DNA from 3 places in the Clostridium sp. USBA 49 genome. Region 2 is predicted to be linked to each of the others. Evidence: riboswitches for the same ligand, from Rfam matches in the RefSeq annotation. Region 2 holds a riboswitch; each other region holds the start of a gene.

Region 1 (3,294 bases), on a different contig from region 2:
AGATTAATTATTCTATTTTTCTTTAAAATAAGAATTTAATCTTTTTTCTAAAAAATAAGATATTAAAGGTATGGTTATTAAAATTATAAATAATGATATAAAAAAACTTGGATTTATTTTGAAAACAAGAGCTATTTTATTTATAAAATTTATAAAAGAATATATAGAAAGAATTGCACTTCCTAAAAGTACTATAGCTATTAATATAAATGCTTTTGAAAAAGTTACCCTTATTATATGAAAAAATTTAGCTAATTTCATAGTAATACCTCTTTTCTTTTTATATATTAAGAGTATTGACAATTTAAAATAATTTATTTATTAAATATTAGTTATACAATAAAGACTGCTTATTTGCAGTCTTTATTGTATATATTCTTTAATTTCATTAACTTTATCTAATCTTTCCCATGGAAGGTCTAAATCCGTTCTACCAAAATGTCCATAAGCTGCAGTTTGTTTATATATTGGTCTTCTTAAGTCTAGATTTTTTATTATAGCAGCAGGTCTTAAATCAAATACTTTATTTATAATTTCTATAATTTTATCATCTGAAATTTTTCCAGTTCCAAATGTATCAACCTCTATAGATACTGGTTTTGCAACTCCTATAGCATAAGCAATTTCTACTTCTAACTTATCAGCTACACCAGCAGCAACTAAATTTTTAGCAACATATCTTGCTGCATAAGCTCCAGATCTATCTACTTTTGTTGGATCTTTACCTGAAAAAGCACCACCGCCATGTCTTCCATATCCACCATAAGTATCAACTATAATCTTTCTTCCAGTAAGACCAGAATCTCCTTGTGGTCCTCCAACAACAAATCTTCCTGTTGGATTTATGAAGTATTTTGTATTTTCATCTAAAAGATCTGCTGAAACTACTTTATTTATAACATGTTCCATTAAATCTTTTTCTATTTGTTCTCTTGTTACTTCTGAATCATGCTGAGTGGATATAACAATTGTATCTATTCTAATTGGCTTATCATCTTCATATTCTACAGTAACTTGTGTTTTTCCATCTGGTCTTAAATAAGATAAAGTTCCATTTTTCCTAACTTCTGAAAGTCTTCTTGCCATTTTGTGTGCTAAAGAAATTGCAAGAGGCATATATTCTTCTGTTTCATTTGTAGCGAAACCAAACATCATACCTTGGTCTCCAGCTCCAATGGCATCTATCTTATCCATTTCTCCTTTTTTTGCCTCAAATGCTTCATTTACTCCCATTGCTATATCTGGAGATTGCTCATCTATAGAAGTTAATACAGAACAAGTATCACAATCAAAACCATATTTAGCTCTGGTATATCCTATATCTTGTATAGTCTTTCTTACTATTTTAGGTATATCTACATAACAATTAGTAGATATCTCTCCCATAACTAAAACCATTCCTGTTGTAACTGCAGTTTCGCAAGCTACTCTAGCATTTGGATCACGAGATAATATTTCATCTAATACAGCGTCAGAAATTTGGTCACAAATTTTATCTGGATGTCCTTCTGTAACAGATTCAGAAGTGAATAATCTTCTCATTTATAAATTTCCCTCCTATGCTACATAAAAAATAAAACCCCTTCATAACGAAGAGGCACGATTAACGTATCCTCTTATCTTGCAGTAAATACTGCTGGAATTGGCACCTTTGTTGTAAAACTGGTTGCCGGGCTTCACAGGGCCATCTCCCTCCACCTCTCTTGATAAGAGATTATAATTTGGATTACTTTTAATTCTAGTACATAATATCACAGTAAAAAATTTCTGTCAATATTTATCGAATAAGCTATTTTGTAGTTATTATACTCAAAATATTATTTATAATATCAAACTAATAATTTTCAAATACTAAACTTTTTAGATATCTTAGAATTATAAAACAAAGTACTAAAGTTTTTAAATAAGTTAAAATTATAAAAAATTTAATATTCTAAAATTTAAATAGTTTAAGATTTAATTTTTTTATATTTTTCTTCTATATTTTTAATATTTTCATATTCTTTATCTGAAAGTCTCTGCTTTAACAAATTTAATGCATTTATTATATCTGCATTATTTATATATTCCTCTATTTTACTCTGATCTATAGGGGACAATGTTTTTGAAACAGTCAGTATTTTTTCTTTATCTAAATCTGTTATAAGTACATTATTTTTATTAATTGAATTATTAAACACTGATAAATTTTCCTCTGTATTTTCTTTATTATTGTTTTGATTTATTTCTTTATTATTATTTTCTTTATTGCTTTCTTTTAGTTTATTATCAGCTAAGCTATTATTTAAATTTGTAGTATTCTCTTCTTTTAATGCATCTAATAATTCTTTTTCATCTTTATAAGCTCTATCAAATTTAAATCTTATTACGCTTTTAGGTAATGGAGAAAATTTTATATTTTTTTCATTACTATCTGCTATTTTTTCTTTTTCAGAAGTTTGAGTATTTTTAATATTATTATTTAAATTTTTACTCTTTTTAGGTAAAATAGTTTGTACATTAATTTTTTTAATATTTTGAAAAATATTTATTTGATTAATACTATATTTTTCGTTTAAATAATCTTTATTTGTATATACAGTTGCAACTGTATATATAATAGTAAAAAATATAACAATTACAGAATAAAATTTTTTAGACATAAATAAAACCACCTCATCGTATTAGTATCACCTTATTTAATATTTTTATTCATTCTTAATATTTTTATATTTAACAGCATATATATTATTAAATAGTTTATTACAATATAAGTAGAATGAACTTTATTGGCTACTGAATATTGATAGATATTAATCTCTTTTTAATAAAAAATCAATATGATAAGGAGGTTATTTGTTGAGTAAAGTTAAAACTCATTATAAAAACCCACTAGCTTATTACGAAATTGCAAATTTCCTAAAGAATTATATGGATGAAAATACAGTTATTGTATGTATAGGTACAGATAGATGTATAGGGGATTGTTTGGGACCATTAGTAGGAACTTTTTTAAAAGAAAAGTTTTTCCCGTTACCCGTATTTGGTACAATATCAGAACCTATTCATGCTTTGAATATTGATAAAAAGCTCTCTGAAATAAAAACTCTTTTTCCTAAAGCTAATATTATTGGTATAGATGCCTGCTTAGGAGATGATGATAGTATAGGTGAAATTCAAGCACGAGATTATCCTATACACCCTGGAAAAGGTGTTGGTAAATCGTTACCAGAGGTAGGGAAAATTTCTATTATAGGTATTGTAGATTCAAGCGACAATAATGAATTATTTACTAATAGAAATATAAGATTAGAT
Region 2 (3,294 bases):
GCTGGAATGTTATTAGCTCCATTAGCTGTATCTATGATGATTGTATCTCCAATTAGTGGATATTTATCAGATAAATATGGTGCGAGAATTTTAAGTTCATTAGGTTTGCTTATTTCTGCGGTAGGTCTTTTAGGTATGATGTTTATAACAGAAAATACATCAACATTTGAAATTATAATTTGGATGCTTATAATGGGATTTGGATCAGGAATGTTTTTTTCTCCAAATACAAGCTCAATAATGGGTATGGTACCAGCTGATAAAAGAGGTATAGCAGCAGGATTAAGAACAATGGCTAATAATGCAGGTAATGTATTAAGTATAGCAATTTCAATGGCTATAGTATCTTCAAGTATATCACAAGAAGCAATGCAGGCATTGTTTGTAGGTACACAGGTAGGTTCTAAAGGTATTGCAGTCGATCAATTTGTATTAGGACTTAGAACTGCATTTACAATATCTTTTATTTTTAGCATTATAGCAGCTGTAATTTCTTATTTAAGAGGTAAAGAACCAGATTGGGAAGAAGAATTAGAAGAAGAATTAGAAAAAGCACAATAGTATACAATATAATTTAAAATAAAAAAGCACCAGTTTAATAAAAGTCTATTTAAACTGCTGCTTTTTTATTTTAAATTATTTAATTATTAAGCTTACTTAAATCATAAGGTGTATTTTGATAAACATAATAATTAAGCCAATTTGAGAATAATAAATTAGCATGACTTCTCCATTTAACTACTGGCTTGTTTAATGGATTATCATCTGGAAAATAATTTTTAGGAACTTTTATATTAAGGCCTTTAGCAATATCGCGATCATATTCTGCTTTTAATGTTAAAGGATCGTATTCTGAATGACCTGTAACAAAAATTTGTCTTCCATTTTTATTTGCAACTATATATACGCCAGCTTCGTCAGATTCTGACAATATAGATAATTCAGGAATTTTCTCAATATCTTCTTTTCTTACTTCAGTATGCCTAGAGTGTGGCGCAAAAAATTTATCATCAAAGCCTCTAAGTAATGGTATATTTTCCTTTAAAATCTTATGCTCGAATATACCAAACATTTTTTCTTTAAGAGCATATTTTGGAATATTATAATGATGATATAATCCAGCCTGAGCACCCCAACATATATGGAATGTAGAATATACATTATGTATACTCCAGTCCATTATATCTTTTAATTCATCCCAATAATTAACCTCTTCAAAAGGCATTTGTTCGACAGGAGCACCTGTAATGATTAATCCATCAAATTTTTGATCTTTTATTTCATCAAATGTTTTATAAAATGTCATTAAATATTCTTCTGAAGTATTTTTAGAAATATGACTTTTAGGATGTAATAATTCAACCTCAATTTGTAAAGAAGTATTAGCAATAAGTCTTAAAAGTTGAACTTCTGTGGTAATTTTAGTAGGCATAAGATTTAAAATAGCTATTTTTAAAGGACGAATATCTTGATGAAAAGCCTTGCTTTCAGGCATTACAAATATATTTTCATTATATAAAATTTCAGCAGCTGGTAAATCGTCTTTTATTTTTATAGGAATAGTAATCACCTCTCAATTCTGTTTGCTTTTGTAACCACATTAAACATAAAAAAGTAAAAAAAATAAAGGTTAGCTTTCTAAGACAGGAAAACCAACCTTGAAAATATAATTTTCATTATTTGCTGATTTCCTATCTTTCAGAATAAATATAATTTATTCTGCAGGAATTGACACCGATGCATTATAAGTATAATGCCGGTTGTCGAGCTTCATAGGGCCAGTCCCTCCGCTTCTCTAGATAAGAACATTAAATTAATAAATATTCAGATGAAAACATCTTACATTATAGAGGTGAAATTGTCAATAGTAATACATTTTAAATTTTTATTTTAATTTATGAAATTAAAGTCATAAAATACCGTCATTGAAAAATAAAATATATTAAACATAATTTTTGGAGGTACCATATATGGATTTTAAGGAATTAATAAATAATGATAGAGAGCAACAAAAGAAAAATAAATTTGAAGGTACCATGCTTGACTATCTTGAGATAGTCAAAGAAAACCCTGATGTAGCAAAACTTGCACATAAAAGAATGTATGACATTATTATGGAAAAAGGCTTTGAAATACTAAAGCCTGAAGAAAATCAAAGAATTAGAAAGATATATGGCAATGAAACAATAAAACGCTATAATTTTTTTAAAGATGATTTTTTTGGAATAGATAAAGTAATTATGAAGCTAGTAAATTATTTTCATGCTGCATCTATGAAAGGTGAGGAGTCAAGACAGGTATTATATCTTGTAGGACCTGTAGGTGCTGGTAAATCTTCTATTGTAGAAGCTTTAAAAAAGGCATTAGAATCTGCACCACCTATATATTCGATTAAAGGTTGCCCTATGTCAGAAGAACCACTACATTTAATTCCAAAACATTTAAGAAAGGAGTTTGAGGAAATTTTAGGGGTTCAGATAGAAGGAGATTTGTGTCCTGTATGCAGATATAGATTGCTTAATGAATATGATGGACAATTTGAAAAAGTTCCTGTAGTAAAAAATACATTTTCTATAAGATCAAGAAAAGGAATAGGAGTTGTTCCTCCTGTTGATCCTAATAATCAAGATACTTCTATACTTACAGGCTCTATAGATATATCTAAAATGGATATGTATCCAGAGGATGATCCACGTATTTTTTCATTAAATGGTGCTTTTAATGTAGGTAATAGAGGTATGGTTGAATTTATAGAGGTGTTCAAAAATGATGTAGAGTATTTGCATACTATAATAACTGCTACTCAAGAAAAATCTATACCATCTCCAGGGAAAGGTTCAATGATATATTTTGATGGAGTTATTTTAGCTCATTCAAACGAAGCTGAATGGAATAAATTTAAGTCAGATCATACAAATGAGGCTATTTTAGATAGAATCGTTAAAATAGAAGTTCCTTATTGTTTAGAATTAAATGAAGAAATAAAAATATATGAAAAGATACTTAAAAAGAGTAATTTTAAGGCACATATAGCGCCACATACTATAGAAACTGCAGCTATGTTTGCTGTACTTTCAAGACTTACACCTTCTGCTAAAGTTGATCCTATGACAAAGTTAAAGATTTATAATGGTGATGAAATAGTAGAAAAGGGAACTACTAAAAAGATAGATATAGAAGAACTTAGAGAAGAAGCTGGTATGAGAGAGGGCATGAGTGGTATTTCAACAAGATTTGTTATTAAAGCTATAGATAATGCTTTATCAAATTCAGAGCATAATTGTATAAATCCTC
Region 3 (3,294 bases), on a different contig from region 2:
CTCTTCATAAGACTCTAAAAGTTCATCAAAACTTACAGCTCTAAAACCTGGATTTTCTACATCAGAAGATATGGACGCTGATTTATTTGTAGGACCTATAGATCCTGCTACAAATCGAGGCTTTAAGCTATCTTTTAAACTATAAAAATCTGCCATTTCTCTTGCTATTTTTGCACCATAATAGTTTAAATCATAAATTTTATCTTCTAACCCATAATCTGATTGAGATATTCTATTAGAATTAAATGTATTAGTTTCTATTATATCCGCTCCTGCTTCTAAATAAGATTTATGAATATCTCTTATAACATCAGGCTGAGTTAAATTTAATATATCATTATTACCTTTTTGGTTAATTTTAACAGTTAAATTTCCTCTAAAATCTTCTTCACTTAAATTTAGTTTTTGTATAACAGTTCCCATAGCTCCATCTAAAATTAATATTCTTTTTTTTAAGCAATCTTCTATATTTAGTTTCACTTAAAAGCCCCCTTGTGTTTTAGTTAATATTATCCTTATATTCTAAAGCTTCTCTTATATTAGATATATTTTGAATAATTCTTCTTACTGTTTCTGGACGATTCATAGTATATAAATGAATTCCATCTATTCCCCAAGAGAGCAAATCAATAATTTGTTCAGTAGCATAAACAATACCTGCTTCTTTTAATGCTTGAGGGTTATTCTCATATTTAGCCATAATTCTTGAAAATTTAGCTGGTAAAGATGCTCCACTTAAAGAGATCATACGTTCAATTTGTTTTTTATTTGTAACAGGCATTATTCCAGCAGAAATTGGCACATTAATTCCTTTTTTATAAGCTAAATCAATAAATCTATAAAAACTTTCATTATCAAAAAAAAGCTGAGTTATAAGAAAATCTGCTCCTGAATCCACTTTTATTTTTAAATTTTCAATATCTTTTTCTAAACTGCTACACTCGAAATGCCCTTCAGGATAACATGCCCCACCTATACATATTTCATCATCTTTTTTTATGGACTTTATTAAATCACTTGCATATTTATACTGGCTTTTTTGAAATAACTCTTCATTAAAATTTTGAGGTAAATCTCCTCTAAGAGCCATAATGTTTTGAATATTATTTTCTTTTAATTCTTCTATAAATTTTTGAAGTTTTTCTTCTGTTAATGATATACAAGTTAAATGTGCTAAAGTCTCAATATAATATTTATTCTTTATTAATGATGCAATTTCTATAGTTTTATCTCTAGTGCTTCCACCTGCCCCATAGGTTACACTTATAAAATCTGGTTTTAAGTCTTTTAAAGATTCTATTGTATCATATATAGTGTCTACAGGACTTTCCTTTTTAGGAGGAAAAATCTCAAAAGAAATAATAGGTTTTTTCTTTTTATAAATATTTTTTATTTGCATTTTAGTGCCCCCTTTTTATATAAAAATAAACGCTACTTTCGGAAAGAAAAATAGCGTTAATTTCTTATTTTACTATTTCCCTTATCTCTCAGAAATAATACATCTCTGCTGGAATTGACACCTTTTGTCTTAAAATGACATAGGTTGTCGGGCTTCTTAGGGCCAGTCCCTCCGCCTCTCTTGATAAGAAAAGAATAATATTAAATTTTATGTTTATTTTAAATTAATACAGCAAAAATGTCAATGAATTTATTTTTATTCATATAAAATTTAATCATAAAATATATTTTTAATAAAATTATTATTTTACTAAATTATTTTTAATTTTTATGCTTAGTATCTATAAATGCAATTTCTCCATCTATTAAAACTAATTTAGTTTTAGCATAAATATCAAAAGGATGTTTGTTAAATACCACAATGTCTGCATCTTTACCTATTTCAATAGATCCTACTCTATGAGAAATACCAAGTATTTCTGCTGGATTTATAGTTATTGCTTTAAGTGCAGCTTCCTCATCTAATCCTGCTTTTACTGCTAATGCAGCACACATAGGAAGATAATGTACTGGTATTACAGGATGATCTGTCATTAAAGCTATTTTTACACCTGCTTTATATAAAGCTTTAGGAGTTTCAAAACTCAATTCTTTTAACTCAACTTTACTTCTAGTTGTAAGTGATGGTCCAACTATTGCAGCATATCCTTCTTTAGCAAGTTCATCTGCAATTAAATGTCCTTCTGTACAATGCTCTATAGTCATTTTAAGACCAAACTCATTAGCAATACGAATAGCAGTAAAAATATCGTCTGCTCTATGAGCATGAGCTTTTACATTTAGTTCTCCATTTACAACTGGTATTAAGCTTTCAAGTTTCATATCAAAATTTTCATTTTTATCTTTGTTTTTTATATAATTTTTAGTCTTAAAAAGATATTCTCTTAATATAGATGCTGTTGCCATTCGAGTTGATGGTGTTTGTTTTTTTGAATTATAGCATCTTTTAGGATTTTCACCAAAAGCAACTTTCATTGCTGCTGGTTCCTGAACTATCATATCATCTATTCTTTTACCTTTAGTTTTAATTGTTGCAAATTGTCCTCCTATAACATTAGCACTTCCAGGTCCTGTACATACACATGTTATACCATTTTCATAAGCTTCTTTAAAAGCTCTATCCATAGGATTAATTGCATCAATAGCCCTAAGCTGTGGAGTAACAGGATCCGTAATTTCATTCCCATCATCACCTTCAAAGCCAAGACCATCTTCCCACATTCCTATATGACAATGAGCATCGATTATACCAGGCATAACAAAACCGCCTTCAGCATCAAATATTTCACAATTTGAAGATACATTTATATTTTGCCCTACTTTTATGATTTTCCCTTTATCAATTAAGACTTCTCCATTTTCAATAATATCACTAGCCATAGTAAGAATTGTTCCATTTTTAATTAATAACATTTTAAGCCGTTACATAAAATCTACTATTTAGAGATTTATTCCTTATTCAATGCAACCTGTTTTGTCATAAGACTACTCCAGTTTGATATGTTGTTCCAAAGGCTTAAATCCTTGATTTTTAATGTTATTAGTTTTAGTAAATTTATAACGGTTTTCACCTTCCTTTCCTATTTGAACTTTTCCATCTTCATATTTCCTTGAAACTTATTTCTGCTTTCTTTTTAACTTCTTTAGTTTTATTAATGTTTTTAAATGATTTATCTATATTTGAAACTATTGTTAAATCTTTTAGTCCTATGTCTACTCCTATTGAAACATCTGTGTTTTAGGCTATAAGTTCTTCTTTTTCTATGCCTACATATATATACCAAAACTTATTCATGGATTAGTATATTTAACATTTATAGGTATTTGCTCTACTGT

The links. Region 2 has a riboswitch for S-adenosylmethionine ahead of metA (homoserine O-acetyltransferase MetA). Riboswitches for the same ligand answer to the same signal wherever they lie in the genome.
Region 1: linked by a shared signal. The riboswitch ahead of metK (methionine adenosyltransferase) and the one ahead of metA (homoserine O-acetyltransferase MetA) in region 2 are both predicted to bind S-adenosylmethionine.
Region 3: linked by a shared signal. The riboswitch ahead of metF (methylenetetrahydrofolate reductase [NAD(P)H]) and the one ahead of metA (homoserine O-acetyltransferase MetA) in region 2 are both predicted to bind S-adenosylmethionine.

Annotation. Positions count from the first base shown of each region.
Region 1 covers NZ_FUYD01000004.1:180,952-184,245, forward strand. Annotated here, with positions in the region: gene B5D11_RS05935 (hypothetical protein) at 13-261, opposite strand; gene metK (methionine adenosyltransferase) at 364-1,542, opposite strand; SAM riboswitch class I at 1,614-1,713, opposite strand; gene B5D11_RS05945 (hypothetical protein) at 1,950-2,642, opposite strand; gene yyaC (spore protease YyaC) at 2,839-3,294, shown strand, end outside.
Region 2 covers NZ_FUYD01000002.1:8,502-11,795, forward strand. Annotated here, with positions in the region: gene B5D11_RS01950 (MFS transporter) at 1-561, shown strand, start outside; gene metA (homoserine O-acetyltransferase MetA) at 641-1,561, opposite strand; SAM riboswitch class I at 1,689-1,806, opposite strand; gene B5D11_RS01960 (PrkA family serine protein kinase) at 1,971-3,294, shown strand, end outside.
Region 3 covers NZ_FUYD01000008.1:107,931-111,224, forward strand. Annotated here, with positions in the region: gene metH (methionine synthase) at 1-480, opposite strand, end outside; gene metF (methylenetetrahydrofolate reductase [NAD(P)H]) at 500-1,399, opposite strand; SAM riboswitch class I at 1,478-1,589, opposite strand; gene B5D11_RS08955 (amidohydrolase) at 1,720-2,871, opposite strand; gene B5D11_RS12980 (hypothetical protein) at 3,069-3,200, shown strand.